Regions from separate parts of the Microlunatus elymi genome, predicted to be linked through region 1. Evidence: predicted binding sites of a transcription regulator. Region 1 holds the regulator's gene; each other region holds the start of a gene.

Region 1 (10,592 bases):
GTTGATCCGGCGGGGGAGCGACCGAGGCGTGGTCGCGGTGCTGGACCCCCGGCTGGCCACCGCCCGCTACGGCGGCTTCCTGCGGTCCTCGATGCCGGACATGTGGCCGACCAGCGATCGCGAGCTGGTGATCGGCGCGCTGCGCCGGCTGAACTGAGCTCGTGGCAGGACTACCGCAGCCCACCGAAGAACTCGCGCAGATCCTTGATCAACAAGTCCGGCGCCTCAAGCGCGGGAAAGTGCCCGCCGCGGTCGTGGATGGTCCACCGGACAAGGTTGTGCCGGCGTTCGGCGATGGCGCGGATGGTGCTGTCGCCGGGGAAGATCGCGACGGCCGTCGGCACGCCGGAGCGTTCGGACTGCGCGCCCCACTGGCCGGATTCCTTGTACAGCAAGAAGGATGAGCCGATGGTGCCGGTGAACCAGCCGATGCTGACCTGGGTCAGCAGGGCGTCGTCGTCAATGGGCTCGTGGGCGTAGCTGTTGACGACGTCGGCGACCCAGGCCAGCTGCCCGACCGGCGAATCGTTCAGCGCGTAGGCGAGGGTCTGCGGCCGGGTGCTGTGAACGGCCGCGTACGAGCTGGTGTCGCGTCGGCTCCAGTCCTGCAGGCTCGCCAGCATTCTGCGGTCACGTTCGTCGAAGCCGCTGGCGTCCTCGCCCGGCGACGGGATGGTGATCGGGCCGTTCAGATGCACGCCGACGACGTGTTCGGCGTCGATCCGGCCGAGTTGGGTCGCGACGAAGCCACCGGCGTCTCCGCCGTGCACGCCGTAGGCCTGATATCCCAGGCGGGCCATCAGTTCCTTGATCAACTCCGCGGAGCGGCTGGTGTCGGATTCTCCGGCCCTGTGGGTCGGCCCGGAGAATCCGAAGCCCGGCAGCGTCGGGATCACCAGGTCGAACGGCAGACCCGGGACGTCGTCGGATGACGCCGGCTCGGTGAGTGGCTCGATCAGCGATCGGAAGTCGGCGAACGGCCAGCCGTGCACCAGCACCAGCGGCATTGCGTCGGGACGCGGCGACCGAAGGTGATTGAAGTGCAGTCGCCGGCCGTCGATCTCGGTGACGAACTGATCGAGGCGGTTCAGGTCGGCCTGCTGTTGCTGCCAGTCGAAGCCGGTCCGCCAACGCTCCACCAACGGCCGCAGACGACGCGCCGGAATCCCGTACGACCAGCCGGCGTCCTCCAGTTCATCCGGCCAGCGGACCGCGGCCAGCCTGGCCCGCAGGTCGGCAACGTCGGCGGCGGGGATGTCGATGCGGAAGGGTTCGATCGCCGGAGTGGTCATGATCGGCACGATACGGACACCTCCGGTCAGCCGGTGTCCGCTGTTCGGGGCAGGGAATGACCGTGAGAGGGTTGGCGATGCGCCCGCAGGACCGGCGGGCTGATCACGGCTCGGGACGGGCCGGAGCGGAAGGAAGTTGATCATGGCAGCCGATGATCTTGCTGCGGTGCTGGCCGATCGCCCGTACCCCGGGCGAGTGGTGATCGTTGCTCGGACCCCAGCCGGGCTGGCGTGTGCGTACGCCGCCACCGGCCGGAGCGAAGCGTCTCGGCAGCGCCGGATCCGGCTGACGGACGACGGCGATCTGAGAGTGGAGCCGACCGTCGGCGACGCCGACGATCCGCTGCGGCACTACCGGGCCGTCCGCCGTACCGACCGGTTCTTCGTCTTCAGCAACGGAACCCAGACCGATCCGGTGGCCGACCGGCTGGCCGCCGGTGAACCGGCCGCAGTCGCGCTGGAGGACCTGGAGTACGAGGGCGACCCGCCGATCTTCACCCCGCGCATCACCGCCGTCGTGTCCGACGACGATCAGGTCTGGCTCGGCGCGGCCCACCGTGGCTCGGCAGATCGAGCATCCTCCGACACCAGCGTGACCCGAGTCGGGGCGCTGGCGGCCGGTGAGGGCATGTTGCTGTCCACCTATCGCGGTCCGGTCGCGGACCCGATCACCAACACCGGCCCGGTGCCGATCACCAGCACTGCCGCCACCCACCGCGAACTGGCCGAACAGCTGTGGGCTGCGCTCGACACCGAACGCCGGGTGCTGGCTGCCGGCTTCGTCCCCGGTGATCATCTGGCCGATCCGGTGTTGCTCAACGCCGCGGACAGCGCAGGCTGATCGGCAATCAGTCACATCCCTCGGTGAGCTCCAGCACCGCGTCGGCCAGCCGGTCGTAGTCGTCCGGGGTGTTGTACGGCGCCGCCGCGATCCGCAAGTAGGACCGGCCGTCGTGCGACGTCACCGGCACCTGGATGCTGTACTCCTCGCTCAGGGCCCCCGAAAGTTCCCGCGCCCGGTCGCCGGCGTGACTCTCCGGCAGCGGCACCAGACGCATGGTCGCGGCCGGACGCTGCGGCAGACCCTGCAGCGAGCTGCCGAACCGCGCGGCAACCCGTTCCTGAGCCTCGGCCAGCATCGCCGCCTGGCGATCGATCTGCTGCCAGCCGCCGAGCCCGGACCAGAAGTCCAGGCCGTCGCCCGCCGACAGCCAGCCGGAGTAGTCCCAGGTGCCGGGGTAGTCGAAGCTCGCCGCATATCCGTCATTGAGCTGCCAATTCATCGTCGCCGGATAGGTCCGGTCGCGATAGCCGGCCACGGTCCACAGCACCGCGGTGCCGCGCGGCGTGTAACACCACTTGTGCAGGTTTCCCACCCAGTGGGCGACGCCGAGTCCGGCGATGTCGACAGGCAGAGTTCCCGGCACATGAGCGGCGTCGGCGAGCACCGGCGCGTCGACCGCGTTCGCGATTGCCGCGACCGGCAGCACCATCGCCGTCGGCGAGGTGATCTGATCGACGATCACCAGCCGGGTCCTCGGTCCGCACTCGCCGGCGTACGCGGCGACGATCGTCTCGTCATCGGCGCCCACCCCGAACGCGGCCGTCCGGATCGCGGCGCCGCGCCGGTCGGCCCAGTTCTGAGCCGCCATGGTGACGGCGCCGTAGCCGTGATTGCAGACCACGATCTCGTCGCCCGGCCGCAGGTCGAGTGAGCCGAAGACCGACGACACGCCCTCGGACACGTTGCGGACGAAACCGACGGCCTCGGCGTCCACCTGCAGGAAGTCGGCGACCCGATGCCGGGCCCCGGCGATCAGGCCCGGCAACTGGTGGCCGTTGAAATGATGCGGATTGCGTTCGGCCCGGTTGCGCCAGTCCTCGGCGGCACGGCGGACCGCGATCGGGGCACAGCCGAAGGCGCCGTGGTTGAGGTGCAGGACTTCCGGGTCGAGGCCGAAGACATCGAGGAGCTCACGGTTCACCGGATGATCATCCCTGGTGCTCTGCCGGCGATGTCACCGGGCTCGATCGGGTCACCGGGCACGATCGGGTCATGGGGGCCGATCAGCTGGCCTGGTCGTCGACCTTGATGTTGAACAGGACCTTGTTGCCCTCGACCGAGGTGACCTTGACGTTCACGCCGTACTTGGAGTCGCCGGCGGTCAGCGTGCAGCGCATGGTGGTGCCGACCTTGCCCTGCAGATCGCCGGGGCAGGTCACGTCGTCGGGCTTCTGGCCGACCTGCTTCTGCAGCTGGGTGCTGATCTGATTCTCGACATCGGCCTGGGAGACGGTCAGGGTGCCGCAGGCGCTCAGCAGCAACGTGGCCGCGGCAAGGCCGGCTCCAGCAATGGTGACGAGGATCTTCTTCATGGGGCGTACTCCGCTCTCGGGTTCGGGCCAGCGAGCAGACGCTACGGTTCGTACGGTTCACGGCAGCCTCCCGCGGAGGCGGCTCGGCGGGTGATCGTCGTCTCATCGATGGCCGGCGGATGGCGCGGCGAGCGGCGCTGGGCTAACCTTTGTGAGGTTTACCTAACCTAATTCACAAGGAGTCGTTGCTGTGATCAAACCCGTCCGGGCGCTGGTGGCCCTGGTGAGCGTGCTGGGACTGATCGTGTTGGCGGCCTGCCAATCCAGCGCCACTCCGCAAGCCGGCCAGTCCGCCGGGTCCGGTGGTTCCTCGGCTTTCCCGGTCACCATCCAGCACGCGTTCGGGGCGACGACGATCGAGAAGAAGCCGACCCGGGTCGTCACCTGGGGCTTCGGCAGCACCGACGCCGCGCTCGCGCTCGGCGTCGTACCGGTGGCGATCCCGCAGCAGACCTACGGCGCCGACAAGGAGGGCCTGTTGCCGTGGATCAAGCAGAAGCTGACCCAGTTGAACGCCAAGACGCCGGCGATCCTGCCCAATCCCAGCGGTTCCGACGACGTGCCGTTCGAGGAGATCACCAGGGCGCGGCCGGACCTGATCCTGGCCAACTACTCCGGTATCACCAAGCAGCAGTACGAAACGTTGAGCAAGATCGCGCCGACCGTCGCCTACCCCGACAAACCCTGGGCAACTCCGTGGCGTGACGTGGTGACCACAGTCGGCGAAGCGCTGGGCCAATCGGCAGAGGCCGAGAAGCTGGTCGCCGACACGGACCGGACGATCAAGGACAAGGCCGCCGCCTACCCTCAACTCAAGGGCAAGACCGTCGCCGCCGTCTGGGATGTCGGCGGAACCTTCTACGTCTACAAGGACAGCGATCCGCGGGTGCAGTTCCTGACCGACCTCGGGCTGGTGAATGCGCCCAGCGTCGATCGGCTCGCACCCGACGACGAGAACTTCTACTACACGTTGAGCTATGAGAAGACCAGTTCGCTGACCAGTGACGTGCTGGTCGTGTACGCCGACGACCAGAAGGGCATCGACACGTTCTTGTCCAAGCCGTACGCGAAGTCGATGCAGCAGGTGAAGGCCGGCCACGTCGCTCCGGTAGTCGGGCCGGCGTTCGTGGCCGCCGTGTCCCCGCCGACCGTGCTGTCGCTGCCGTGGGGGATCGACGGCTATCTGAAGGCGCTGTCGAAATCGGTCAACGGCTGACCCATCTGCTCGAGGGCAACGCGACCAGCCAGGTCAGAGCCGGCGCAGGACGGCGACCACCTTGCCGAGGATCGAGGCGTGATCGCCGTCGATCGGATCGTAGGCGGGGTTGTGTGGCATCAGCCAGACGTGGCCGCGGGTCCGCTTGAACGTCTTCACGGTCGCCTCGTCGTCGAGCAGCGCTGCGACGATGTCGCCGTTCTCCGCAGTCTGCTCCTTGCGGACCACCACCCAGTCGCCGTCGCAGATCGCGGCCTCGATCATGGAGTCGCCACGAACCTCGAGCAGGAAGAGTTCACCCTCGCCGACCACCTGCTTGGGTAGCGCGAACACGTCCTCGAAGCGCTCCTCGGCCAGGATCGGACCACCGGCGGCGATCCTGCCCAGCACCGGGACATGAACCGGCGCTGGGAAGGCATCGTTGATGGCCGTCTCGTCGGTCGTGCTCGCCGTGCCCGGCAGCGACCGAACCGCGGCCGAGTCCGCACCGAAGTCCTGCGGCAGGATCACCTCCATCGCCCGCGGCCGATTCGGGTCGCGACGCAGGAATCCCTTCTGCTCCAGCACCTTCAGCTGGTGGGCCACGCTGGACGAACTGGCCAGGCCGACCTCCTCGCCGAGCTCGCGAATGCTCGGCGGATAGCCGCGGGTGTCCACCGCTTCCTTGATCACCTCGAGCACCCGACGCTGTCGCGGGGTGAGCCCGCTGGCGTCGGCCGGTCCGTCCGGCAGTGGTGTCACGGTGGCATGCTGCGCCAACTCGGCCGACCGGGCCCGGGCGGCCTCGATCTGCGCCTCGACGTCGGAATTCTTCGGCCGACCACGGCGGAGCGTCTGCACCGGTGCGGGCGGAGTGGATCTCGCCCGCGCGGTGGTCTTCTTCGCTGCCGCCCTGCGGCCCGAGCTGGGAGAACTCTTCTTCGAATCGGCCATGTGCTCACCGTAGAGAAGACCGCCGACAGAATCAAACAATTGTTCGATGTGTCGCCCGGCGTGTCTCTGACCGGCGCCGCCGCAGGGCGCCTTTCGGAAGAACTGTCAGTGGCCTCTGTTGTGATCGTCACGGCTGCTTCTCCGGTCGCCGAAGAACTGTCGGAGGGCCGGTGCAGGGCAGATAACGAATGAGAACGGCTGTGCGAATGGTCTTGCGGATCGCACGGTCATGGGTTAAGAATCAAACAGACGTTCTATCGAACATGCGTTCGAGGTCAGGGGATGCAAGATGAGTGCGACAACGATCGAAACCTCAGCGGTGCGGAGCTCGGTCGACCGGCCGACCAGGGCTCGGCGGCCGCGGCCCAGCCGTGGCAGCGGTCGAGCCGGCCGTCCGGCGACCCGGTCGGTGACCGGCCTCGACGCTCCGTCGCTGCGCCGGTCGCCGGCCGGATCCGCTGAGGTTCGTGGCTGCAGCACGGCGCCTGTGCGTCGTACGGCTGTCGCCGCCGGGTCGGCCGGCTGGCGGCTGACGAGTCGGGGGATCGCGGTCGTCCTGATCACCGGGGCCGTGCTGGTGGCTGCCGCGATCACCGTGATCACCGCGACGGCGATCACGGTGACGTCGGACAACTACATTCCCTCCCAGTCCGCCCTCGGTAACCGCTGACGCGGCCGGCGGGTGCCATGCGCATCGCCGGGGTGAAGAATGGGTCTCGTGTCAGCTGCCGGTCCCAAGCATTCGAAGGCGGCCTCCGACCCAACGACGTACGGTGCCGGCTCGGTCCCGCATCCGACGGCCCGCCGGGCTCGGGGCCCGGTCGGTGTCGGCGCCTTCCTGGCCGGCGGGCTGGCCCTCAGCCTCGTCTACCGGACCACGGGGCTCGGCATTCCGTGCCCGTTCCGCGCTGTCACCGGCTGGCAATGCCCGTTGTGTGGCGCCACCAGGATGGGCGCCGAGTTGTTGCGTGGCGACCTTCCTGCCGCATTCGGCTACAACCCCGGCGTGTTCATCGCACTCGTCGTGCTGGCACTGTCCGCAGTGGCGTGGACGGTGGCTGCTGTGGGCGGACCGACGTTGCGGCTACCGCGCCGGCTCGCGGATCCGATCCACCGCGTTCCGGGCTGGTCCTGGATCTGCGTCGCCGCGGCTGCCGCGGTGCTCTACGCGGTTCTTCGCAATCTCCTCTGACCGGTTCGCGTCGCGCCGTTGGTGCCCTGCAGGCCAACGGGCCGCCCGGGCGACCGGCTCCGCTGACCGACTCGCGAAGTCCGGCACAGGACGGTTGACGTCTCCGCTGGAGCGGCCTAAGATCCATATCTAGTAGTTACACGGGTGTGTTTCCTCCACAGTTAGTGGTCGCTATCCACACGCCGTCCACATCGCCACCCACAAGTCATCCCCAGAGTTGTCCCCAGTCGGGCACCGGGTTTGTTTCAGATCCAACAGCTTGATTCCAGCTCGAACGTGGAGAGAAGGCTCGTCGTGCACTGCCCGTACTGCCGGCACACCGATACCCGGGTGCTGGATTCGAGGGTCGCCGAGGACGGCAGCAGCATTCGCCGCCGTCGTCAGTGCCCCGAGTGCGAGAGCCGGTTCACCACGATCGAGCAGATGCAACTGGCCGTGATCAAGCGCTCGGGTGTGGTCGAACCGTTCAACCGCGACAAGGTCGTCGGCGGTGTCCGGAAGGCCTGCAAGGGCCGGCCGGTGAACGAGGACGAACTCGCCAAGCTCGGCCAGGAGGTCGAGGACGCGCTCCGCGGCTCGGGCAAGCCCGAAGTGCCGGCCGACGAGGTAGGCGTAGCCATCCTCGGACCGCTGCGCAAACTCGACCAGGTCGCCTACCTGCGATTCGCCAGTGTCTACCGGCAGTTCGGTTCGGTCGACGACTTCGAGGCCGAGATCGCCATGCTCCGGGTGGAACAGGAACCGCTGGGTATCGAACCGCTGATCCCCGAGTTGGCGTCCGGCCCGGTTCGCCCGGCGTCCCGCTCGACCAAGTCGGCGCGCAGCCGGCCCAACGCCGGCAAGACGGCCGCGGTCAGCAGACCCGCGGCACCCCGGACCCGAAAGGGACCGACCTGAGCCCCGGGACGGGCTCAGGCACCTGGGGAAGGGTGCATGGGTCCGTCCCGGCCAACATCAGACATCAGCAAGACCCGAGATTCAGCAGTCCGACGAGACCTAGGCGTCCAGAGATGGGCGGACAGGGAGAGAGGCAGCCACCAATGTCCGAAACGACCCGATCGGACCAGAAGTCCCAAGCCGGTAAGGAACAGACCGGCAAGAAGCTGGCCGGCAGTGCGCAGCAGCGCGGTCTGCGGATCGAGCGCGTCTTCACCACCGAGGGCGTCCATCCGTACGACGAGGTCAGCTGGGAACCGCGAGACGTCGTCCAGACCAACTGGAAGACCGGCGAGACCGTCTTCGAGCAGAAGGGCGCGGAGTTCCCCGACTTCTGGAGCGTGAACGCCTCCACCATCGTCACCACCAAGTACTTCCGCGGCGCGGTCGGCACCGATGCCCGCGAGCACAGCCTGAAGCAGCTGATCAACCGGGTGGTGCGGACCTACCGCAAGTCCGGCGAGGAGAGCGGCTATTTCGCCACCACCGCCGACGCCGACATCTTCGAGCACGAGCTGACCTGGATGCTGCTGCACCAGTTCTTCAGCTTCAACTCGCCGGTCTGGTTCAACGTCGGCACTAACGCCCCGCAACAGGTCAGCGCCTGTTTCATCCTCAGTGTCGACGACTCGATGGACTCGATCCTGAACTGGTACAAGGAAGAGGGGTTCATCTTCAAGGGCGGCTCGGGTGCCGGTCTGAACCTGTCGAGGATCCGTTCCTCCAAGGAGCTGCTGAGCTCCGGCGGCACCGCCTCGGGTCCGGTGTCGTTCATGCGCGGTGCGGACGCGTCGGCCGGCACCATCAAGTCCGGCGGCGCCACCCGGCGAGCAGCCAAGATGGTGGTCCTCGACGTCGATCACCCCGACATCGAGGAGTTCGTCGAGACCAAGGCGCGCGAGGAGGACAAGATCCGCGCGCTGCGGGACGCCGGCTTCGACATGGATCTCGGCGGCAAGGACATCGCCTCCGTCCAGTACCAGAACGCGAACAACTCGGTCCGGGTCACCGATGAGTTCATGCGGGCGGTCGAGGACGGCGCCGAGTTCGGGCTGCGCGCCCGGCACACCGGCGAGGTGATCGAGACCGTCGACGCCCGCGAGCTGTTCGCCAAGATCGCCCAGGCCGCCTGGGAGTGCGCCGATCCCGGCCTGCAGTACGACGACACCATCAACGACTGGCACACCAACCCCGAGACCGGCCGGATCACCGCGTCCAACCCGTGCTCGGAGTACATGAGCCTGGACAACAGCTCCTGCAACCTGGCCAGCCTGAACCTGCTCAAGTTCCTGCGGGACGACGACACGTTCGACGCCGGGCTGTTCAGCAAGGCGGTCGAGCTGATCATCACCGCGATGGACATCTCGATCAGCTTCGCCGACTTCCCGACCGAGGCCATCACCAAGACCACCAAGGACTATCGGCAGCTCGGCATCGGCTACGCCAACCTGGGCGCGCTGCTGATGGCCACCGGCCACGGGTACGACTCCGAGGGCGGCCGCGCGGTCGCCGCCGCCATCACCTCGCTGATGACCGGCGTCGCCTACCGTCGATCGGCGGAGTTGGCCGCGGTGGTCGGTCCGTACGCCGGCTACGCCCGCAACGCGGACGCGCACCAACGGGTGATGCGCAAGCATCAGGCGGCGAACGACGAGCTGCGGACGCTGTCCTCCTTCGACGGCGACATCCACAAACTGGCCGGCAAGGAATGGGCACAGGTGATCAAGCTCGGCCAGCAGAACGGCTTCCGCAACGCGCAGGCCTCACTGCTGGCTCCGACCGGCACCATCGGCTTCATGATGGACTGCGACACCACCGGCATCGAGCCGGACTTCTCGCTGGTCAAGTTCAAGAAGCTGGTCGGCGGCGGTTCGATGCAGATCGTCAACCAGACCATCCCGCGGGCCCTGAAGATGCTCGGCTACACCGGTGAGACCAGCGAGGCGATCGTCGAGTACATCGCCGAGAACGGTCATGTGATCGACGCTCCCGGACTGAAACCGGAGCACTACGAGGTCTTCGACTGCGCGATGGGTCAGCGTTCCATCAAACCGATGGGCCACGTCCGGATGATGGCGGCCACCCAGCCATTCCTGTCCGGTGCGATCTCCAAGACGGTCAACCTGCCGGAGGCGGCGACCGTGGAGGACATCGCCGAGGTCTACCGCGAGGGTTGGAAGCTCGGGCTGAAGGCGCTGGCCGTCTACCGCGACAACTGCAAGGTCGGTCAGCCGCTCAGCGACGGCAAGGCCAAGTCCAAGGACACCTTGGTCGAGCCGGAGCAGAAGACCGAGGCGGTCAAGGTCGAGTACCGGCCGACCCGCAAGCGGCTGCCGAAGTCGCGGCCGAGTCGGACGACGTCCTTCTCGGTCGGCGGCGCCGAGGGCTACATGACCTCCGGTTCCTACCCGGACGACGGTCTGGGCGAGGTCTTCCTCAAACTGGGCAAGCAGGGTTCGACCCTGGCCGGCGTGATGGACGCGTTCTCGATCGCGGTCTCGATCGGGCTGCAGTACGGTGTGCCGCTGCAGACGTTCGTGGAGAAGTTCACCAACCTGAAGTTCGAGCCGGCCGGTCTGACCGACGACCCGGACGTCCGGATGGCGCAGTCGATCATGGACTACATCTTCCGTCGGCTGGCGCTGGA
Region 2 (10,592 bases), 1.1 Mb from region 1:
GGCTTCGCCGGCGGCTGGGCGATGGTGATCGGGCGGGCGGTCGTTGTTGATCTGGCTACCGGTGCGCGGCTGGTCCGGGTGCTGAACGCGATTGCCGCCGTCGGCGGGATCGCGCCGATCGTGGGTCCGCTGCTCGGTGCGGTGATCCTGCAGTTGTCGCACTGGCGGGTCTCGTTCTGGGTGGTGGCCGTGCTCGGCCTGGCGATGACCATCAGCATCGCGATCGCGGTGCCGGAGTCGTTGCCGATCCAGCGCCGGCACGGCGGCGGGCTGCGGACCTTCGTCCGTGCAGGGCGTCAGGTGCTCGGCCATCGAAGCTATGTCGGCTATCTGGTGGTGGCGGGTTCGGCGATGGCGGCGCTGTTCGCCTACGTCGCGACGTCGGCGTTCGTACTGCAGTCGATGAACGGCCTGTCGCCGGTGGCGTACTCGATCGACTTCGCCGCCAACGCGGCCGGGATGACGCTGGCAGCGGCGGTCGCGTCGAGGCTGGCCGGGCGGGTCGCCACCCGCAAGATCATCTTCGTCGGTCAACTGGCGGCGTTGGCGGCGGGGCTGGTGATGTTGGTCGGCGCGCTGTTCTTCGACACGCCGCTGATCGTGGCGCTGATCGCCTTCTTTGTGCTGATGTCGGCGCAGGGACTGATCGGCCCCAACGGCGGGGCGCTCGCCTCAGCCGCGGTGCCCGACCACCCCGGCACCGGCTCGGCCGTGCTCGGTTGCGTGCAGTGGATCGCCGCGGGCGTGATCCCGCCGATCGCCGGTCTCGGCGGTTCACACACAGCCGTGCCGATGGCGGTGTTGATCATCGGCGGTGCGGCGGTGTCGATGATCGGGCTGCTGGTCATTGCTCGGCCGGCCGGGCGAGCGCGTCAGGACCGGCCCAGCACCTCGGTTTGAACCAGGACCTCGGTCTGGCCCAGCCCGGTGACCTCGAGATTGCTGCTGTCGAAGGCGGGATCGGCGTATCGGCCGAACCAATCCTCGAGTTCTGCCCGCAGCCCGGCGACCCGGTCGCGCCGGCCGGGATCCTCCACCAGATTGTTGCGCTCGCCGGGGTCGGCGTCCAGGTCGTAGAGCTCGTCCGGCTCGTCGCCGCGGCGAAGCACGTACTTCCATTGCCTGGTACGAATCATCCGGGTTGCGCCGTACTCGTCGAAGATCACCACCCGGTCGCGCGGCTGATCACCGCCGGTGATCAGATCGGCGAAACTGCTGCCGGGTCCGTCGCCGAGAGCGTCCGGCCGCAGACCGGCCAGCTCCAACAGCGTCGGCGCCAGGTCGTAGCCGGAGATCAACTCATCGCAGATCTGTGCGGGGATGGTGCCGGGCATGCTGATCATGGCCGGCACCTTGACCGCTTCCTCGTACATGTTCAGCGGGTAGGTGCCGTTGCCCTTGCCCCAGACACCGTGCTGGCCGCAGCTGTAGCCGTTGTCGCTGAGGAACATGATCACGGTGCTCTCCAGCAGGCCGCGGTCACGAAGATCATCGACGATCCGGCCGATCTGCCGATCCATCGCCGAGATCGCGGCGAAGTAGCCGACCAACGACTGGCGGACATCCTGCTCGCGACCGAGCGGCCAGCCGCCGGAGCTGTAGCGCGTCCACGGGTGATCGGGCTCCTGCGGACAACTGGCGAATTCCGTGTCCTGGTAGAGCTTGGTGAACTCTTCGGGGTGGTTGTCCTTCCACGGCGCATGCGGCGCGGTGAAGTTGACGCTCAGCCAGAACGGATCCTGGTGCCCGTCGGCCGATTCCAGGAAGGTCCGCGCGTCATCGCCGATCGCCTCGGTCAGGTAGTTCGGTTCGTTGATCAACTCGCCGTCGCGGACCACCGGCGCGCCGTAGTAGGGACCGCCGCCCAGCTGATGGGCGAACCAGTGCTCGAATCCCCTGTGCGGTTGATCATTGGCGCCCAGGTGCCACTTGCCGGACAGCCCGCAGCGGTAGCCGTGATCGGACAGCACGTCGGTCACCAGAGGCTGGCCGCGCAGGAAGTCGATGCCGTCGGCGCCGACGTGATGCGCACTGATCCAGTCGTGCACGCCGTGTTTGGACGGCGGCTGGCCGGTGAACAGCGTCGCTCGTGCCGGCGAACAGACCGGCGACGTGCAGAAGAAGTTGCTGAACCGGGTCCCGCTGGCCGCCAGCGCATCCAGATGGGGCGTCTGAATCTCCGGATTCCCGGCGGCACCCAGCGCCCAGGCTCCCTGATCATCGGAAATGATCAACACGACGTTGGGCCTGCTGGCAACTCGGCTTGCCATGGAACGGACTCCCTCTCGAATGCGCCTCGGTCAATCAACAGCACGATAGCGGCTCGACGAACACCGCAACCATCGCGCGGCGGCTGTCATGATCATCTCGACCGGTCAGGCACCCAGCACAACAGACGGTGTCGGGGGCTTGTCGAGATGGTGGCGTATTCGGATGCGGTAGTTGAGCCTGGGTTTTTGATCATGGTCGATCCAGCGGGGTGGGATCCAGTACGGGAGTCCGTCGATCATCCGGCATTGCCAGCCGAGTGCTTCGAAGTTGCTGTGGTGAAACAAACACGTCAACGTGAGATTGTCAATGTCGGTCGGGCCACCGTTGAGCCAGGAGATGATGTGGTGTCGTTGGCACCATTGGGGTGGCCGGTTGCAGCCGGGGAAGGAGCATCCGCCGTCGCGGGCGATCAGGGCGGCGGTCTGGTTCTTGTCGGCGATCCGGCGGTCGCGGCCGAGCCACAGCACTTTGCCTTTGGCGCTGAGGATGGTGGGGACGATGTCGGAGTTGTCGGCGAGTTTGCGCACCATCTCGGGTGAGATGGGGGTGCCGTCGCCGTAGCGGCCGTGGCCGTACTGGCCGATCAGGTTGTCGTGGTCGATGGTGATGATCACGGTGGCCGGGGTGCCGCCGACCGATGGGTTGTCGCCAGCCTGGAGCAGCCGGCTGAACGCTTCGTCCAGGGCGTCGTGCAGCCGTTGCCCGCGGGTACGCAGGTCGGGTTCGACCGGTGGCCGGTTCGGGTTCGACGGTTGATCCTCGCCCGCCTGTTGATCGTCGCCGGCCTGGTGATCGTCACTCAGCTGTTGATTTTCGTCGGGTTGTTGATCTTGACCGTCGGGTTGCTCTTGTCTCGCGGCTTGTTGATCTTGTTCGGCTTCGTGGTCGGGGTCGGGATAGCTGTGTTGGGGTGCGGTGAGGGGTTCGAGGATGGCGTTGAGTTTCTGGCCGAGGGCTGGGGTGAGTCGGCCGCGCAGGTGCCAGGCGCCGTCGCGGCCTTTCCAGAGGTAGACGGCGCGTTGGGCCTGGTGGACTTGTTCTTCGCTGAAGGTGCCGTCGGGGTTGATCCGGTCGGCCAGTTCGTCGATCACGTAGCCGAGTTCGGTGGGTGGCAGGGTGGTGGCGGCGTCGGTGAGGATTTCTTCGGCCTCGTCGAGTTGCTCGGTCGTGGTCCACGGCAACTGGTCCAGGTCGCGGAGGGCTTGGATCACCCGGTCGGCGTTCCCGGCCGGGACGTGGCCGGCGGCGACTGCGGCGGCCAGCCGGGGCCGTTTCGGCTCCAACCGCTCACCGAGCATCGTCGTTTCGCCGCGCAGCGCCTTGGCGGCGCGGACGCGCCGGTGGGCTTCGCTGTGGTCGATGTGGAGCAGGTCGACCAGTAGTTTCGAGGTGGCGCATTGGGCCAGCCGACGGGCCAGCCCGGTCGCCTGGCAGGCGGTCACGATCTCCTGATCCACCACCGACGTCCGGGATCGGACGGTTTCGAATCGGCGGGCGAAGTCGATGAGTTGATCATCGCCGACCCCGGCGAGGCGGTCGTGGGCGAGGGTGTCGATCACCGCATCGAGGGCGGTGTCCAGCTGCTGCAGCGTGTGCCCGAGGTCGGATGCCGCGGGGGCTGGTTGATCGACAGGTGCCATGCCCTGATTCTACTATCGAACAGGTGTTCGATCAAGAGATTGAGGCGAGAAATCTCTTGCAGGTAAGGAAAAACTGGGCGGGTTGGTTGTCGGTGGCGTGTGATATGGGCTGCGCGTCGACTGATCGTCCTCTGCCGGCCCCGTGGTCGAACTTCTCCCAGTGAGGGGTTGGTCAGGCGGTGGTCAGCTGACTTGCTTTGTGAAGAAGACGCGGCGGAAGCCGTCCTGGGTCGCACGGTGGGTCTGCTGGTAGCCGTGGTGTCGGTAGTAATCCAGGTTTTCCGTCATCGCCTCGTTGGTGTAGAGGCGGACTTCGTACAAACCGTTCGCGCGGGCCTGGTCCTCGGCGAGGCGCAGGAGTCGGGTGCCCACGCCGAGGCCTTGGGCGTGCGGTGCGACGGCCACGTTCTCCAGCAGCAGATGGTCCTTGGCGACTGCGACCACGAGCAGCCCGATCAGCGCATCGCCTTGCTGCGCTACCCAGGTGCGGCCGTCGTTGACGGCCTGGCTGTAGTCGGTGGCCATCGGGGCGGGTTCGCATCCCATCCGTTCCACGTACGGCTGGTAGGCCAGCCGTGCAAGACGACGGAGGGTCTCGACGTCTGCGGGCTCTGCGGGTCGCAGTGAAACGGCTTCCGGGTTGATCATCGATCAAACACAATAACCGGGTTGGAGTGGTACGCGTCGTTGTTCGGCCGGGCCGATGAGATGGTTGGTTGGCGATGAGGTGATGTGGCCGGTGGCGTAACCTGATCACTCCTCTGTGCGAGGATGCCGACACGATGATTGAGGCAATTCCCGACGGCCTGACGCGCAACCATGGCGACCCGAAATGGGACGAGTGGTTGGACCGGCTGCCGAAGTTGATCAAGGAACTGGTGGGGGAGTGGGGGCTCCGCCCTGACGGGCCGGCGATGCACGGTGCGGCGGCCTATGTGCTCCCGGTCCGGGACGCGCAGGGTCAGCTTGCAGCGCTCAAGATCACTATGCCGCATCCCGAGGCAGACCACGAACATCTGGCGCTGCGGACCTGGGACGGCAACGGTGCGATCCGGCTGCTGCGGGCCGATCCGCGGCGTTGGGCGATGCTGCTCGAGCGCGCGGACGCGACCAAGGATCCGAATCAACTGCCGATCACCGACGCGTGTGAAACAGTCGCCGAGTTGTACGCGAACCTGCACGTCCCCGCGATTCCGCAGTTGATCAAGCTGTCCGACGCCACTGCCGGCTGGGCGGACCGCCTGACGTCACTGCTTGATCATCGGGCGGTTCCGCGGCGCCTGGTCGAGCACGCGACGGCACTCGCGCGCGAATTCGCCACGGATCCGGACACCGACGGTCGGCTGATCCACACTGACCTGCATTTCGACAACGTGCTCGGATCGCTGCGTGGCAAGGAGGAATGGCTGGCGATCGATCCGAAGCCGATGTCGGGCGATCCGGCGTACGAGGTGGCTCCACTGCTCTGGAACCGTTGGGACGAGGCAGTCGCCACCGGCGACCTGCGCAACGCCGTCCTGGACCGCATCTACACCGTGGTCGACGCGACCGGCCTCGACGAGGATCGCGTCCGGGACTGGGTGATCGTGCGCGAGTTGGTCAACGTGCTGTGGGCTCTGGTGGACGGCGACAAGTCCCCGGACGACGACTGGGTCACCCAGTCGATCGTGATCGCCAAGGCGGCGCAACGGTGATCACCAGCAGTTGATCAGCCCCGCATGATCAACCGGGTCGGCGGCTGGGGCGGCGGTGCGGGAAGCTGCAGCGGGCGCGCCCCAGGGGTGAACGATCCCAGCAGCGAACTGGCGCCGGTGGCCGATGCAATCGTGCCCGGAAGTCCGTACCAGCTGAGGAATCCGAGCAGTGCCATCAGGTAACACTCCTTGGCCTGCGCCGGGATACCGAAGTCCTCCGAGGTACGCACGACCGTCGTCCCCGCCAGCGCCGCGATCCGGCGCATCATGGTGGGATTGCGTACGCCGCCACCGGAAACCACGAGTTCTTCCAGCTGCCAACGGGAGCAGGCATCGCCGACCAGGGCCGCGGTCAGCTCGGTCAAGGTCCCGACAAGATCGTCAAGACCAAGATCATGATCGCCGACCTTGGCAGACAGGTAGTCGGCGTCGAAGAGTTCCTTGCCGGTGGACTTCGGTGGATCGGTTCGATAGTACGGCTCGTCCAACAGCCGACACAGCAGTTCATGATCAACAACACCGCGGTCCGCACGCACCCCGTCGGTGTCCATTCGCTCGACTCCACCGGTTGCCCTGCTGACCGCCAGATCGATCAACGCGCTCGCCGGGCCCAGGTCGTAACCGATCACCCGATGATCATCATCGCGGACGGTGAGATTGGCGATCCCACCAAGATTGAGCACCCCGCGGCGTACGTCATCTTCCAACAGCAGCAGGGAATCCAGCATCGGAGCCAGTGGCGCGCCCTGGCCGCCGCGAGCGATGTCGCGGGTCCGCAGATCCGACAGCACCGGCGTCCCGGTCGCCTCCGCGATCCAGGCAGCCGCACCCAGTTGCAGGGTGCCCAACGCGTGCCCGTCGGACACCCAGTGAAACACCGTCTGCCCGGGTGAGACGACAAGATCAACATCGCCGTACGTGTTGATCGCCTCGGCGGCCACCTCGCCGAACAACCGCCCCAATTCGGTGTCCAGTCGGCAGACCTCGGCGATGTCGGTGCGCTGCGGCGGCAACACGGCCGCGATCCGGGAGCGCAGTTCGTCCGACAGCCCACGACTGAGGAGTCCGAGCGGACGGCAGGACAGTTCCGTCCCGACAAGATCGAATTCGGCCACCGCGGCGTCGATGCCGTCGAACGAGGTCCCGCTCATCAGACCGGCAACCCGAAGCGTGGCCAATCAGGTCACACCCCAAAAGCCGATCAGATCGGGTGCCGGGCGCTGCAAGGTCGGTGCGACATCGGCCCAATGGCTGAAGCCGTCCAGCCAGTTCGCGAGCGCATAGACCCGTTCGCGGTCGTCGCCGTCCTCGATCTCGTCGATCGCCTGCCGATACGAGTCGGCCATCCAGGTGGCCTCCTCGCCGGACTGAAAACCGACCAGCAGCCCGCGGGGTGCGATCAGCGGCAATTCCGTGTGGCTGCTGAGCAGGTGCCGCAGGCCGGCGGCCGCATGCACCCCACCACGCGCGAGCGCGAAATCCAGGCTGTCCAGCTTCTCACCGTGCAGTGACAGACTGGTGAAACCCCAGGCGTTTTCCTTGATCAACAACTCCAGCAGCCGCCAGCTGGCCGCCCTCCGCTCGGCCGGTACGAACGCACCGGCCAGGATCCGTTCAAGATCTGCGGGCACCGGATCGTCCGGGTCCAGCACCGGCGTCCCGGGAGGTCGGCGGAAGATCGGCCCGAGCTTGGACAACAGCCCGCCATGATCGGCGGTGTGCGGCGGAGCCAGGGCGACGACTGCCTGCTGCCGGAGCCGCTCCGCCCACTGTGGCGGGGCGCCGAACATGCTGCGGACCTCCTCGATCCCGATGGCGTACAGCCGTAGCTCGCCCATGGGCTCAACCTAATTCACCCGCGCGGCACCGGCTATAGGCTCGCGGTATGAACACCAAGTCCCGGCAACTGATCGTCACGGGACTTCTGCTTCTCCTGGTGGCCGTCGTCGTTGTGGCCGCCATCGTCCGCGCCCTCTCGTAGTAGGGTCGGTCGCCGTCGACGAGTCGGGCTGACGAGGGGAACACGAGTGCTGCCGATCCCAGCACCAGGCACACGCCGGGTGAGCGCGCGTCCGGCGCGCCCGTTGCCCGCACTGATCGGGTTGCTGCTCGTCGGGTTGCTGCTGGCGGGCTGGGCCGCTGCACCGGCGTACGCGGACGACCAGCCCGTCTTCACCATCAGCGACGCGCGGATCAGCGAATCCAGCGGCCTGGCCACCGACACCAACCAGGGCCTCTACTGGACCGTGAACGACTCCGGCGACGAGGCCCGGGCGTTCGCGCTGAACGAGTCCGGCCAGGTCCGGGGGACGCTCGGTTTTCGTGCGCAGGTCACCGACGTCGAGGCGGTCGCCTATCACGACGGCTCGCTCTACATCGGTGACATCGGCGACAACGACGGCAAACGCGACTTCGTCACCGTCTACGAACTGTCCAATCCGGCGCCCGACAACGGCACCGTGCTCTATCACGCCTACGACTTCGCCTACCCGGACGGCGCCCACGACGCCGAAGCGTTGTTGATCAAGGACACCGGCCGGATCTACATCGTCACCAAGGGCGCCGACGGCGGCATCTACCGGGCTCCGAAGGACCCGTCCCGGCAGCAGGTCAACCAGCTGACCCGGGTCGCCGACGCACCGCCGTACGTGACCGACGGCACGTTCCTCGCCGATGGCCGGATGGCGCTGCGCAGCTATGTCGACGTCAAGATCGTCGATCCCGGCCAGGACTACAAGGTGGTCGCTCAGGCGGCGACACCGTTCCAGCCGCAGGGCGAGTCGATCACCACCTCGCTGGACGGCAAGAGTCTGCTGGTCGGCAGCGAGGGCAAGGACTCGGCGGTCTATTCGATGCCGATTCCGCAGAGCGTCGGACAGGCCCCGTCGGCCGGCGCCTCACCGCCGGCCGAGAGCGCCACCCCGACGCCGACGCCGAGCGCGACGGCCCGGCGCAGCGAGGCTCCGCAGGACACCGACGTGGAGAACACCTCCGGTCCCGGCCGGCGAGGGACCTGGGGTGCGATCGGGCTGGCCGGTCTGGTCGCCGTGGTCGCCGCCGCCGGCGTCTACTTCGCCCGCGCCAGGAGATAATCCAACGCCCCGCACAGGGCGCTGACATCGTCGGGTTCGATGCCGGCGAACATGCCGATCCGCAGCTGGTTGCGGCCCAGGCTCCGGTACGGCTCGGTGTCCAGAATTCCGTTGCTGCGCAGGGTTTTCGCCAGCCATGCGGCGTCGATCTCGGGCGCGAAGTCGATCGTGCCTACCACCGGTGAGCGCAGGGCCGGGTCCTGGACGAACGGGGTAGCTCCGTCGGTCGCCTCGGCCCAGGCGTACAGCCGGCGGGCGGATTCGCCGGTCCGGCCGGCCGCGTAGGACAGGCCGCCGTTGCCGTTCAGCCAGTCCAACTGCTCGGCGAGCAGGATCAGGGTGGCGACCGCGGGCGTGTTGTAGGTCTGGTTCTTGGCCGAGTTGGAGACGGCAGTGGCCAGGCTCAGCGTCGGCGGGATCCAGCGGTCGGTCGCTGCGATCTCGGCGACCCGTTCCAGGGCCGCAGGGGAGCAGAGGGCGATCCACAGCCCTCCGTCGGAGCCGAAATTCTTCTGCGGGGCGAAGTAGTAGACGTCGGTCTGGCTGATGTCGACCTCTACCCCTCCTGCGGCGGAGGTGCCATCGACCACCGTCAGCGCCGGCTTGCCGCCGCCATCATCGGCGACGATGCGCCGGACCGGTGCGATCGCCCCGGTCGAGGTCTCGTTGTGCGCCCAGGCGTAGGCGTCCACGCCGTCGGTCGGTTCGGGCAGCGCCACCGATCCCATCGGTGCGGACGTCAGCACCGGCTCGTCCAGGTACGGAGCTGCTGCCGCGGCTGCGGCGAACTTGGCCGAGAACTCGCCGAAGCTGCCGTGCGCGCTGCGGTTGCGGATCAGCGAGCTGACGGCGACGTCCCAGAAGGTGGTGGAGCCGCCGTTGCCGAGCACCACCTGATAGCCGTCCGGCAGGTCGAACAGCTCGGCCAGTCCGGCACGCACCCGACCGACCAGATCTCGTACCGGAGCCTGGCGATGGGAGGTGCCCATCGGCAGCCGGCCGGCCGCGGCCAACGCAGCGAAGGCCTCGGGCCTGATCTTGGACGGGCCGCAGCCGAAACGGCCGTCGGCGGGAAGCAGCTCAGCAGGGATGACGAGATCGGTCACGGGCTGATTCTTTCATCGTCACCGCCACGGCCCCGACCGGTTCCCACGCCTCGCCCGTCGGTCCCTCCGGTGGTGTCGGTGATGGCTGCAAGACTGGCCGACATGAACGATGCGCACGACCTGGCCGCGGAACGGATCGACTACTCCGGTGATCATCTGCTGGAGGCCACCGCACCGGCCGACCCGTACCGGTTGTTCGACCGGTGGATGGACGACGCGTTCGCGGCCAAGGAACGCGGCGTGCTGCCGGAGCCGACGGCCGTCGTGGTCAGTACCGTCGACGCGACCGGCCGGCCGAGTTCGCGCACCGTCCTGCTCAAGGCGGTGACGGATGGCGACTTCGTGATCTTCACCAACTACAACTCCCGCAAGGGCGCCGAGTTGGAGGCCAACCCGCACGCCGCGTTGCTGTTCGGCTGGTATCCGCTGCAGCGGCAGGTCCGGATCGAGGGCGTGGCCGAACGGTTGCCGGTGGCCGACTCTGACGCCTACTTCGCCACCCGGCCGCGGGGTTCGCAGCTCGGCGCCTGGGCCTCGGCCCAGTCCAGCGAGGTCGGATCACTGACCGAGCTGCAGGAGTCGTACGCCCGGGCCGAGCGCCGCTTCGACGGCGCCGACGTGCCGCGACCGGAGCATTGGGGCGGCTACCGGATCCGGCCCGAGACGATCGAGTTCTGGCAGGGACAGCCGAGCCGGATGCATGACCGGCTGCTCTACCGCCGGACCGGCACCGGTTGGACCATCACCCGAGTCGCGCCGTGACCACCCGGGATCCGACCGAACGGGCAA
Region 3 (10,592 bases), 500 kb from region 1:
GCCAGCAGCGACAGCGCCAGCAACCCGCGCAGCGCCAGCTGCCGGCCGGGAGAGATCTGCCGCTCCGGCAGCCGAACCAGGATCGGGTTGCTCCAGCCGGCACGACGACGCCGCGCGGCCGCCCCGTGTTCACCGGGCCAGTCGGGGGCGTCAGCGAAATTGGGGGCGTCGGGGCGGTAGCTCTCGAACATCGCGCGGACCTGGCCGGTGACTGTTCGGCGTCAGGGAGCGTCGACGTGGGTCAGCGAGATGACCTCGTCGATGCCCTGTTCGCTGAGGTTCTTGCGGCCGTCGAGGAAGCCGAGCTCCATCACCACGGCGACCGCGACCAGATCGGCGCCGAGTTCCTTGATCAGCCGGGCGGTGGCCGCGACGGTGCCGCCGGTGGCCAGCACGTCGTCGACGATGAGCACCCGGGCACCGTTGCCGATCGCGTCCTTGTGCACGCTCAGCGCGTTGGTCCCGTACTCCAGCTCGTACTCGGTGGTGATCGTCTCCCCCGGCAGCTTGCCGGGCTTGCGCACCGGGACGAAACCGGTGCCCAGCGCCAGCGCAACCGGTGCGCCGAAGATGAACCCGCGCGCCTCCATGCCCACCACGACGTCGATATCCTTGGGCGTCCGCTGGACCAACTCGGTGATCACCGCAGAGAAACCGCCGGGCGACCCGATCAGCGGCGTGATGTCCTTGAACACCACACCGGGCTCGGGAAAGTCCGGGATGTCGCGGATCAGATCGACCCAGTTCTGGTTGTTCATCTACTTCTTCCGTTCACTGCGGGGCTTGCGTTGGGGCTGCGGACGCTTCGCCGAGCCCTCGGAGAGTCTGTCACGGCGGGCGTCGGACTGATCGGCATCCGCGCCGCGAACAGACAGGGTGATCCGGGAGTTGCCGACCGCGACCTCACCATCGGCCGGCAGCCCCGGTTCCTGGGAACGCGACTGCGTGGATCGCCGCTCCTCGGCTTGCGTGTCCTCGGAGTCGGCGTGCTGGGCGCTGTCCGACCCGGCCTTGCGCCCGGCGACCTCGACGTCGGTGTCCTCCTGATCGGCGACCACAGCGGCTGCCCGACGACGAGCGGCCGAACGGCGGGCGCCGGCCGGCACGTTCTCGCCGGCCCGCTCCTCGTCCCGGGCTCGGCGGGCGGCAACCCGCTTGCGCTGCCGGATCATGTCCGGCTCGCGTTCCTTCCAGGCCGCCAGCAGCGGGGTGGCGATGAAGATCGACGAGTACGCGCCGCTGATCATGCCGACGAACAGCGCCAACGACAGGTCCTTCAGCGGGCCGGTGTGCAGGATCACGCCGCCGGCGAACAGCAGCGCCGCCACCGGCAGCACGCCGATGATGGTGGTGTTGATCGACCGGACCAGGGTCTGGTTCACGGCCAGGTTGGCCGCCTCGGAGTACGTGCTGCGCGAGCTCCCGGTCAGGTTGCGGGTGTTCTCCCGGACCTTGTCGAAGACCACCACGGTGTCGTACAGCGAGTAGCCGAGGATGGTGAGCATGCCGATCAGCGACTCCGGCGTGAAACTGAAGCCGACCACCGCGTACACCCCGATGGTGATCACCAGGTCGTGCAGCAGGGCGACCAGTGCGGCTGCGGCCATCTTCGCGTTCCGCATGTACGCCCACAGCAGGACGCTGACCAGGACAAGGAACACGACCAGCGCGATGATGCCGCGTTCGGTGATCTGACTGCCCCAGGAGGCGCCGATCAGGCTGTAGTTGATGTCGTTGGGGTTGGCCCCGGTGGCGTCGGCCAGGACCTTCTTGACCTGCGGTACCTCGGACTCAGAGTTCAGCGCCTCGGTCTCCACCCGGATGGTGGACTTACCGACCTGGGTGACGGTGGCATCGGAGACTGCCGCGATGCCGGAGTCGTCGAGCGCCGTCTCGACCTTTTGCACGGTCTGCTGATTGGCGGAGGCGACCGGCACCTGGAATTCGGCGCCGCCGGTGAACTCGATGCCAAGATTCAGGCCGCGGAAGGCGAAACCGATGATCACGATCAGCAGCGCGACGGCGGAGATGATGAACCAGCGCCGCCGCTTGCCGACGAAGTCGTAGGAGACCTCGCCGGTGTAGAGCCGGTGGCCGAACTGTCCCAACTTGGACATCAGGCTTCCCCTCCGGTCTGCGTCGCGGCGCGGGTAGCGGTTCCGGCTCTGCGTCGGCCGCCGGGCAGGGCGGTCACGCCGAGGTGGGTGGCGTCCAGCCCGGAGAACTTGTGCCCGTTGCCGTAGAACTTGGTCCGGCTGAGCAGGGTGACCAGCGGCTTGGTGAAGAAGAACACCACCACGATGTCGATCAACGTGGTCAGACCGAGGGTGAAGGCGAAGCCCTTCACCGAACCGATCGCCAGGATGAACAGGATCAGCGCCGACAACAACGACACCGCATCGGCAACCAGGATCGTCTGCCGGGCCCGCCGCCAGCCGGTCTCGACCGCGGTCCGGATGCCGCGGCCCTCACCGACCTCGTCCCGGATCCGGGCGAAGTAGATGACGAAACTGTCCGCAGTGATGCCGATCGCCACGATCGCACCGGCGATGCCGGCCAGGCTCAACGCGAAGCCGACCGAGGCGCCGAGCAGTACCACCATCGCGTACGTGGTGGCGAAGGCGACCGTCAGCGAGGCGACCACGACGACGCCCAGCCCGCGGTAGTAGGCGAAACAGAACAAGATCACCAACGCCAGACCGACCGCACCCGCGATCAGGCCGGCCTGCAACTGCTCACCGCCCAGCGTCGCCGAGACCGTGTCCACGCTGGAGATCTCGAAGGCCAGCGGCAGCGACCCGTACTTCAGCACGTTCGCCAACTGCTGGGCGCTCTGCTGGTTGATGCCACCGCCGCTGATCATCGCCGAACCGCCGGCGATCGCCTGATCGACCGAGGCGACCGAGACCGCAGTGCCGTCCAGCACGATCGCGAAGGCGTTCTCCGGCGACTGCTTCTGGCTGAGCGCCCGGGTGGCGTCCTCGAACTGCTTGCTGCCGGTCGAGTCGAAGCTCAGGTTGACCTGCCAGCCCAGACCGCTCTGGCCGATGCTCGCGTTGGCGTCGGTGACGTGGGTGCCCTCGATGATCGTCGGCCCGAGGAGGTACTTCTGGGTGCCTGCCTCGTTGCAGGTGAACAGCGGCTGATCAGAGACGTCGGGGTAGTACTGGGTGTCGCGGGGGCAGGTGAAGCTAGCGAAATCGGTGATGTCCTGCTGCGACGGTTGCCACTCGACGGCCTTGTTCTCCGGGGTGCCCTTGCCCGGAGCGGTCGGCCGCGGCGACGGTGGTGCCGGCGGTTCGGTCGGCAGCGCCGGACCGGGGCGGCCGTTGCCCTTGGCCGTGCTCGACGCCGTCGCGCCTGCGCTTGCCGAACCGGTCCCCGCGCTCGCCTTCGCCGACGGTGTGCTGCCGCCCTGCGCGTTGCCGGTGCCGGCGGTCGCGGAGTTGCCCGGCTGCGACGTCGGCGTGGTGCTCTCCTGCTGGTAGACCGCTCGGAACCGCAGTTCGGCGGTCTGGCCGACCTGCTGGATCAGCTCGTCGCGCTGCACGTTCGGCGCGCTGACGATGATCTGATTGCCACCGGAGGTGGTGACCTGACTCTCTCCGACACCCAGGCCGTCCACCCGCTGCTGGATGATGGTGCGCGCCTGCTCCAGGCTGGTTGCGCTCACGCCGCCCTTGCCGGTGGTGTTCCGAGCGGTCAGCGTGATCGTCGTTCCACCGCTGAGGTCGAGCCCCAGCCGGGGAGTCCAGTTCTTGGTGATCGCCATCAGCCCGTAGAGGGCCGCGATCACGATGAAGAAGGCCACCAGCGTACGGAGCGGATGGCCGACCTTGGATGCCACAGTTCGATCGGTCCTTGGGGTTTAGTCGGTCCCGGGATGGGGCCGACGGATGGATTCGGTCCCGGCCGCGATCGGCCCGGCGCACGGCCGGACGATCATCGGCCGGATTCGTCCTTCTTGTCCCCCGCTTCGTCGCCGCTCTCGCCGGAGTGGCCGTACGACTCCCCGAGCGCCGAGCTGCCCAACGACGAGGTCCGGTCCTCGGCACCCGGGTCGGCGGCGCCGACGGGCGGCCACGGCGCCGTCTCGTGCTGGTTCTTCTCGTCGGCCGGCGTGAACTCGGGCAGGTTGCCCGGCGTGTACTCCTGGATCGGCGCGCCGCCGGCCAGGCCGCTGGCCGAAGCCGAACCCTGCTCGGTGGGCTCCTGGGAGTACGCACCCGGTGCGGTCGCCTCGTCGAAGCCGTCATCGGCCGCTGCGGTCGGCCCGGTCGGTACGCCGGTTGTGCCCGCGCCCCCCGAACGGTAGCTGCCGAGCTCCGGATCCTCCTCCTCATCGCCGACCACCCGGCCGATGGCCTGCTTCAGCATGGTGACCCGCGAGCCGGGAGAGGTCTCGAGCACGACCTGCTTGTCCCCCATCGCGATGATGGTGGCGTAGATACCGGTGGTGGTGACCACCCTCGTACCGGGTTCGAGCTTCTTCATCATGTCCTGCTGCTGCTGCTGGCGCTTCCGCTGCGGCCGCATGATCAGGAAGTAGAACGCGATGATCATCACCACGATCAAAAGGATCGATGTGTAGCTTGGCACTCGGATTCACGTCCAATCGTCGGCGCCGGTTGCGCCGTTCTGGTTCTTGCAATTCATTGACTCAGCACCACGGCCCCTGAATCAGCACCGACAGGCACCGTTTCAGCAACCAAGCGGACTGACCGTTGACGGTCATGGTCGCATGGCCGGGCCGTGGCCGGACCGACCTACATCGACCGCCGTACTCTACCCAGAGAGTTGTTGAAACCCAGACTCTCACTCGCCGCCGACATCGAAGTCGTCGGATCGACAGTTCTTCGACAGCCGGCTGCTCGGCTGCTGACAGGATCGCCGGTCGGGCCGGCTCACGGACCGGTTCGCGGCCGAGCTCGCCCGGTGAAGCGACCGATGCGCCCCGACCTGGATCCAGGCGTCAGCTGAACAGGTCGGGCTCGTCCGGCGTCACGTCGGCCATCACCGAGCGGGGCGGGTTCAGGCCGAGATGTCGCCAACCGGCGGCGGTCGCGACCCGGCCCCGCGGCGTACGCATCAGGAAGCCGAGCCGGACCAGGAACGGTTCGGCCACCTCCTCCACCGTCTCGGCCTCCTCGCCGACCGAGATCGCCAGCGTGCTCAGCCCGACCGGGCCGCCGCCGAAGCGGTTGCAGATCGCCTCCAGTACGCCGCGATCGAGCCGGTCCAGGCCCAGCGCGTCCACCTCGTACAGGTCGAGGGCTGCGCGGGCGACACCGGCGCTGATCCGTCCGTCGGCACGGACCAGCGCGTAATCACGGACCCGGCGCAGCAGCCGGTTCGCGATCCGCGGAGTGCCGCGGGAACGGCCGGCGATCTCGGCCGCTCCGTCCGGATCGAGTTCGGCACCGATCAGCGCGGCCGACCGCCGAACGATGTGCTCCAGGTCCTCGGCGTCGTAGAAGTCCAGTTGGGCGGTGAAGCCGAACCGGTCGCGCAGCGGCCCGGGCAGCAGGCCCGATCGGGTGGTCGCGCCGACCAGGGTGAAGCGTGGAATGTCCAGCGGGATCGCAGTAGCGCCCGGCCCCTTGCCGACGACCACGTCGACCCGGAAATCCTCCATCGCCAGATAGAGCATCTCCTCGGCCGGCCGGGACATCCGGTGAATCTCGTCCAGGAAGAAGACCTCGCCCTCGGTCAGCCCGGACAGGATCGCCGCCAAGTCGCCGGCGTGCTGGATCGCCGGACCGCTGGAGATCCGCAGCGGCGCGCCCATCTCGGCGGCGATGATGCCGGCCAGCGTGGTCTTGCCGAGTCCGGGCGGTCCGGACAGCAGTACGTGATCGGGCACCGCTGCCCTGGCCCGCGCCGCCTCCAGCACCAACCCGAGCTGATCACTGACCCGCGGCTGCCCCTCGAACTCGGCCAGCGTGGTCGGCCGCAACGCCGATTCGGCCGCCGACTCCTCCGGGTCCGGGTGCGGATCGACCAGATCGATGCCGGCGTCGTGCCCAGCCCCGTCTTCCCGTTCGAAGGCGTCTTCTCGTTCAACCATGGTGGGCCCATCTTTGCCGATCCCGCCGACACTCGGCGCAACCGCCCCGGCTGGTCCTGCAACCGGCGCCCAGGTCCGGCAGGCTCGCAGCGACGCGTGCGATGGTCCTCGTCCCCAGGTCCGCGAGCCCACCATCCCCGGCTCCGTCCATCGGCCGGTCACCAAAGTCGCGTTGTCGCGACTACGGGTGGTCCATCAGTACGGCAGCAGCGCCGGAAGTCGTGTTGTCGCGACTTCGGGTGGTCTATCAGTACGGCAGCAGCGCCGGAAGTCGTGTGTTCGCGACTTCGGGTGGTCTATCAGTACGGCAGCAGCGCCGGAAGTCGTGTGTTCGCGACTTCGGGTGGTTGGGTCAGTCGCGGCCCAGCGCCGCGCCGCTGATCGTGATCGGGGTGCCGGGCGGGATGCCCAGGCGGGCCGCAGCGTTGGCGCCGTTGACGCCGAGGCTGAGGAACGCGGCGGAGTCAAGGTAGGCGAGCGCATCGCCCGGCGGCACTTCGCCGTAGGTCCGGCCGAACAAGACTGTCAGCCGGTGATCGCCGATCGCCCATTCGAGTCGATCGCCGCGCTCGAACCCGGCCCGAGTCAGCGCCGCCGCGGACGCCGAGGTCTGAAGATTGCCGTAGTGGTCGATGGTCAGCACTTCGCAGTCGAGCTGTCCGGAGCCGACGCTCAGCACCGGATCGGGCAGCCGTACCAACTCGGCCGGATCCACCGGATCACCCAGATCATCGAGGGAGACGCCGACGGCGGTGTGCGCCGCGACCGGGGAGAAGATGTCGCGGCCGTGGAAGGTGTTGGACGTGCCGAGGTGGTAGTCGGTGTTGGTCAGCGCTACGGCCTTCCGTACGCCGCCCAGGACGTCGGCCGCCCAGCCCAGCAGGCCGTTGTCCGGACCGACCAGGACACCGCCGGGTGTCTGCAGCGCGACCCCGCGGCGGTCGGTGCCGACACCCGGATCGACCACCGCCAGATGCACCGCGGGAGGCAGTTGACCGACGATCTGCGACAGCACGGCCGCGCCACGTCGTACGTCTTGTGCCGGAATCTCGTGGGTGACGTCGATCCACCGGACCGCGGGAGCGATCCGCGCGATCGATCCCTTGCACTGCGCCACGAAGCCGTCGTACGTGCCGAAGTCGGTCAGCAGCGAGATCCAGTCATAGCTCACCCTCGGCAGATTGCCACAGTCACTTCGCCAACGTACGCAGCGCCGCTCGCATCAACTCGGCGATGCTGATCGCCGGATCGTCGGCGGCCAGATGTTCCACCCGGCCGCAGGCGGCATCGGCATCCTTGGCCGACCAGCCGAGCCCTTGCAGTCCCTGGCTGACCTGATCGCGCCACTCCTCCTGCTGGGTGGGCATCGGAGCGAGCCCTGCGGTCCCGGACGTTGACGGGGTCAGCGCGTTGACCTTGTCCTTGAGCTCGATCACGATCCGTTGCGCGCCCTTGCGGCCGACGCCGGGCACCTTGGTCAGCGCGACCAGGTTCTCGGTGACGATCGCGGTCCGCAGCTCGTCCGGGGTCAGCACCGCAAGCGCGGCCTGGGCGAGCTTGGGGCCGACGCCGGAGGCCGTCATCAACAGTTCGAAGAAGTCGCGTTCTTCGGACGTGCCGAAGCCGTAGAGGGTGAGCGAGTCCTCGCGGACCACCAGCGACGTCGCCAGGGTCGCCTGCTGGCCGTGCCGCAGTTCGGCGGTGGTGTTCGGGCCGCAGAACGCCTTCAGACCGACCCCGTTGACGTCGATCACCGCCCAGGTCGCCCCGAGGGCGACCACGGTGCCGCTGAGTAGGGCGATCACGCCGGTGCTCCCGGTGCGGGCAACTGCTGCCGGGCCAGTGCGTACGCCCTGCGCTGCCGGGCAGCTTGTTCGGCGCTGGCCGCAGTGGCGCGGGTGATGCGATCGGAGGCCGAGCCGCGCCAGACGTGGCAGATGGCCAGCGCCAGCGCGTCGGCCGCGTCGGCCGGCTTCGGCGTCACGTCCAGTCTGAGGATCCGGGTGACCATCTGCCCGACCTGGGCCTTGTCCGCGCGACCGGAGCCGGTGATCGCCGCCTTCACCTCGCTCGGCGTGTGCAGGGCGACCGGAAGCTGGTGCCGGGCCGCGACCAACATCGCCACCCCGGCGGCCTGAGCGGTCCCCATCACGGTCTGCACGTTGTGCTGGGCGAAGACGCGCTCGACCGCGACGACGTCCGGGCGGTGCTCGGTGATCCAGTCCTCGAAGGCATGTTCCAGCCGGAGCAGTCGATAGGCGATCTCGGTGCCGGCGTCAGTGCGTACGACGTCGACGGCGACCAACTGCGGGCTGTGGCCCGGCGCCCCGTCGACGACGCCGAACCCGCACCGGGTCAGGCCGGGGTCGATTCCGAGGACCCGCACGACGCCTCCTGAAGATGATCCGAACAGACGTTCGGACCCTATCCCAGGGCGCCCACACGTCGGCGCGAGGACGTCGGCGTGTCGGGCCACTCCACGTTGCTTGATTTGGCGCCGCCGACCTCGTGCCGAGATAGCTTTGCCCAAGGATCAGCATGGGGTGGCTCGATGCACGCAGTGGTAAGGACGCACGACAGGCTGCTGCTGATCATCCCCGCGGTGTTCTTCGCGGCCACGTTGGTCCAGAACTGGTTCGATTCGCACGAGCCCGGCGAGCCGATCACCGCGGCTTCCCTGGGCGTGTTGCTGATCTCGTCGGCCCTGCTCGGTCTGCCGAATCTGATCGCGGCCGCGGTGATGTTGATCTTCAGAGGGTCCAGGTTGGTCGTCCGGACCGCTACCGGTTACGCAATGGCCTGCGGGATCCTTGGCGTGATCACGTCCATCTCGGTCAGACTCTCGGTCAGCTCGACCGCAGTTCTCGGCTACCTCTGGCTGCTGGCCGGCGAGCTGGGCGCCGTCGCAGCAGCGACGCTCGTCGTCGGGTTCGTCATCTGGTACGTGAGTCAGCGCCGCACTGCCCGCAGGTCAATCCCGGTGCCGCAGTAACGATTCCAAGATCAGCAACACACTTGATCTCGACCTGCCGTCGGGCCCAGGTCCCCCGCGCCTCGATCAAGAACCCCTGGGTTTGCGTTGCCGGTCCTTCGACAAGCTCAGGACCCTGGGGTTGCGTTGGCCGTACTTCGAGCAAGCTCAGGACCCCTGGGGTTGTGTTCGCGGTCCTTCGAGCAAGCTCAGGACCCTGGGCTCGAGCTCGCGGATCGGCTGCAGCTGAGTCGCGCCCGCTGGATCGAGTTGGCTTCACTCCCACAAGTTGATCTTGGACCTCGGGGGCACCCAGACGAGATCGTAACGTTGCATAGCCGTCGAGCGCCCCAGCGCGAGACCGGCACCGCAGCGAAGCGGAGGTGTCGCGGCAAGATCATTTATGGACGCGAGCGGGTAAGGGCGGGGATTGTCCCCGCAACGCAAGACGCCAGACCAGTCGCGGCAGCGGCAGGCAGAGACCCGACCGCTGACCAACCAGGACGCAACGGTGCATGCCCGTCGAGCGCCCCAGCGCGAGACCGGCACCGCGGCGAAGCGGAGGTGTCGGGGCAAGATCATTTATGGACGCGAGCGGGTAAGGGCGGGGATTGTCCCCGCGACGCTAGACGCCAGACCAAGTCGCGGCAGCGGCAGGCAGAGACGCGACCGCTAACCACCAGGACGCAACGATGCATGCCCGTCGAGCGCCCCAGCGCGAGACCGACACCGCAGCGCAGCGGAGGTCTCGCGGCAAGATCATTTATGGAAGCAACCGGGTAAGGGGTGCGGGGATTGTCCCCGCGACGCACGGCGCCAGACCAGATCGTGGCAGCGGCACTCACCCGACCGCGAATCCAATCAGTCCACGCCGAATTCGATCGCAGCGCGGTCGAGGGCGTCTTCCTCCTCGGCGGCGGGGTTGGCCGAGATCGCGTCCGCACCGCCCGGTTCGAGGGCACCGACCAGCTCGGTCTCACGGGCGGGCAGGGCCCCGAGACCGGCGTACAACTCCAGTTTGGTGCGCGTGTCGGCGATGTCCAGGTTGCGCATGGTCAGCTGCCCGATCCGGTCGGTCGGGCCGAAGGCCGCGTCCTCGGTACGCTCCATCGAGAGCTTGTCGGGGTGGTAGGAGAAGGCGGGTCCGAACGTGTTCACGATCGAGTAGTCCTCACCCCGCCGCAACCGCAGCACCACCGAGCCGGTGACGGCCGAGGCGACCCAACGCAGCAGGCCCTCGCGGATCATCAGCGACTGCGGATCGAACCAGCGACCCTCGTACAGCAACCGGCCCAGCTTGCGGCCGTCGTTGTGGTAGGCCGCAACGGTGTCCTCGTTGTGGATCGCGTTGACCAGCCGCTCGTACGCGATGTGCAGCAGCGCCATCCCGGGCGCCTCGTAGATGCCGCGGGACTTCGCCTCGATGATCCTGTTCTCGATCTGGTCGCTCATCCCGAGACCGTGCCGGCCGCCGATGGCGTTGGCCTCCAGGAAGAGCTCCACCACATCGTCGTAGCTCTTGCCGTTGATCTTGGTCGGCCGGCCGCCTTCGAA

What was found. Region 1 encodes LexA, which represses DNA repair genes until DNA is damaged. Its sites were predicted from a motif close to TCGAACANNTGTTCGA; they were not measured.
Region 2: a site for LexA is predicted at 3,927-3,942, ahead of FOE78_RS21095 (HNH endonuclease signature motif containing protein). Genes of this name have one in related genera too.
Region 3: a site for LexA is predicted at 8,473-8,488, ahead of ruvC (crossover junction endodeoxyribonuclease RuvC). Genes of this name have one in related genera too.

What each region holds. Positions count from the first base shown of each region.
Region 1 is NZ_CP041692.1:3,485,729-3,496,320, reverse strand. Features, by position in the region: gene FOE78_RS24575 (ATP-dependent DNA helicase) at 1-157, shown strand, start outside; gene FOE78_RS15600 (epoxide hydrolase family protein) at 171-1,292, opposite strand; gene FOE78_RS15595 (IMP cyclohydrolase) at 1,435-2,133, shown strand; gene FOE78_RS15590 (aminotransferase class V-fold PLP-dependent enzyme) at 2,141-3,277, opposite strand; gene FOE78_RS15585 (DUF4333 domain-containing protein) at 3,360-3,668, opposite strand; gene FOE78_RS15580 (iron-siderophore ABC transporter substrate-binding protein) at 3,859-4,884, shown strand; gene lexA (transcriptional repressor LexA) at 4,918-5,817, opposite strand; gene FOE78_RS15570 (hypothetical protein) at 5,818-6,009, shown strand; gene FOE78_RS15565 (hypothetical protein) at 6,107-6,487, shown strand; gene FOE78_RS15560 (DUF2752 domain-containing protein) at 6,536-7,009, shown strand; gene nrdR (transcriptional regulator NrdR) at 7,304-7,906, shown strand; gene FOE78_RS15550 (vitamin B12-dependent ribonucleotide reductase) at 8,050-10,592, shown strand, end outside.
Region 2 is NZ_CP041692.1:4,613,330-4,623,921, reverse strand. Features, by position in the region: gene FOE78_RS21105 (multidrug effflux MFS transporter) at 1-900, shown strand, start outside; gene FOE78_RS21100 (sulfatase family protein) at 873-2,270, opposite strand; gene FOE78_RS21095 (HNH endonuclease signature motif containing protein) at 2,376-3,911, opposite strand; gene FOE78_RS21090 (GNAT family N-acetyltransferase) at 4,095-4,559, opposite strand; gene FOE78_RS21085 (aminoglycoside phosphotransferase family protein) at 4,694-5,605, shown strand; gene FOE78_RS21080 (anhydro-N-acetylmuramic acid kinase) at 5,620-6,756, opposite strand; gene FOE78_RS21075 (DUF7691 family protein) at 6,784-7,443, opposite strand; gene FOE78_RS21070 (hypothetical protein) at 7,666-8,697, shown strand; gene serC (phosphoserine transaminase) at 8,673-9,803, opposite strand; gene pdxH (pyridoxamine 5'-phosphate oxidase) at 9,885-10,565, shown strand.
Region 3 is NZ_CP041692.1:2,982,880-2,993,471, reverse strand. Features, by position in the region: gene FOE78_RS13450 (potassium channel family protein) at 1-191, opposite strand, end outside; gene FOE78_RS13445 (adenine phosphoribosyltransferase) at 222-758, opposite strand; gene secF (protein translocase subunit SecF) at 759-2,117, opposite strand; gene secD (protein translocase subunit SecD) at 2,117-3,847, opposite strand; gene yajC (preprotein translocase subunit YajC) at 3,943-4,599, opposite strand; gene ruvB (Holliday junction branch migration DNA helicase RuvB) at 4,973-6,067, opposite strand; gene FOE78_RS13420 (SAM hydrolase/SAM-dependent halogenase family protein) at 6,420-7,238, opposite strand; gene ruvA (Holliday junction branch migration protein RuvA) at 7,258-7,872, opposite strand; gene ruvC (crossover junction endodeoxyribonuclease RuvC) at 7,869-8,453, opposite strand; gene FOE78_RS13405 (hypothetical protein) at 8,619-9,059, shown strand; gene argG (argininosuccinate synthase) at 9,900-10,592, opposite strand, start outside.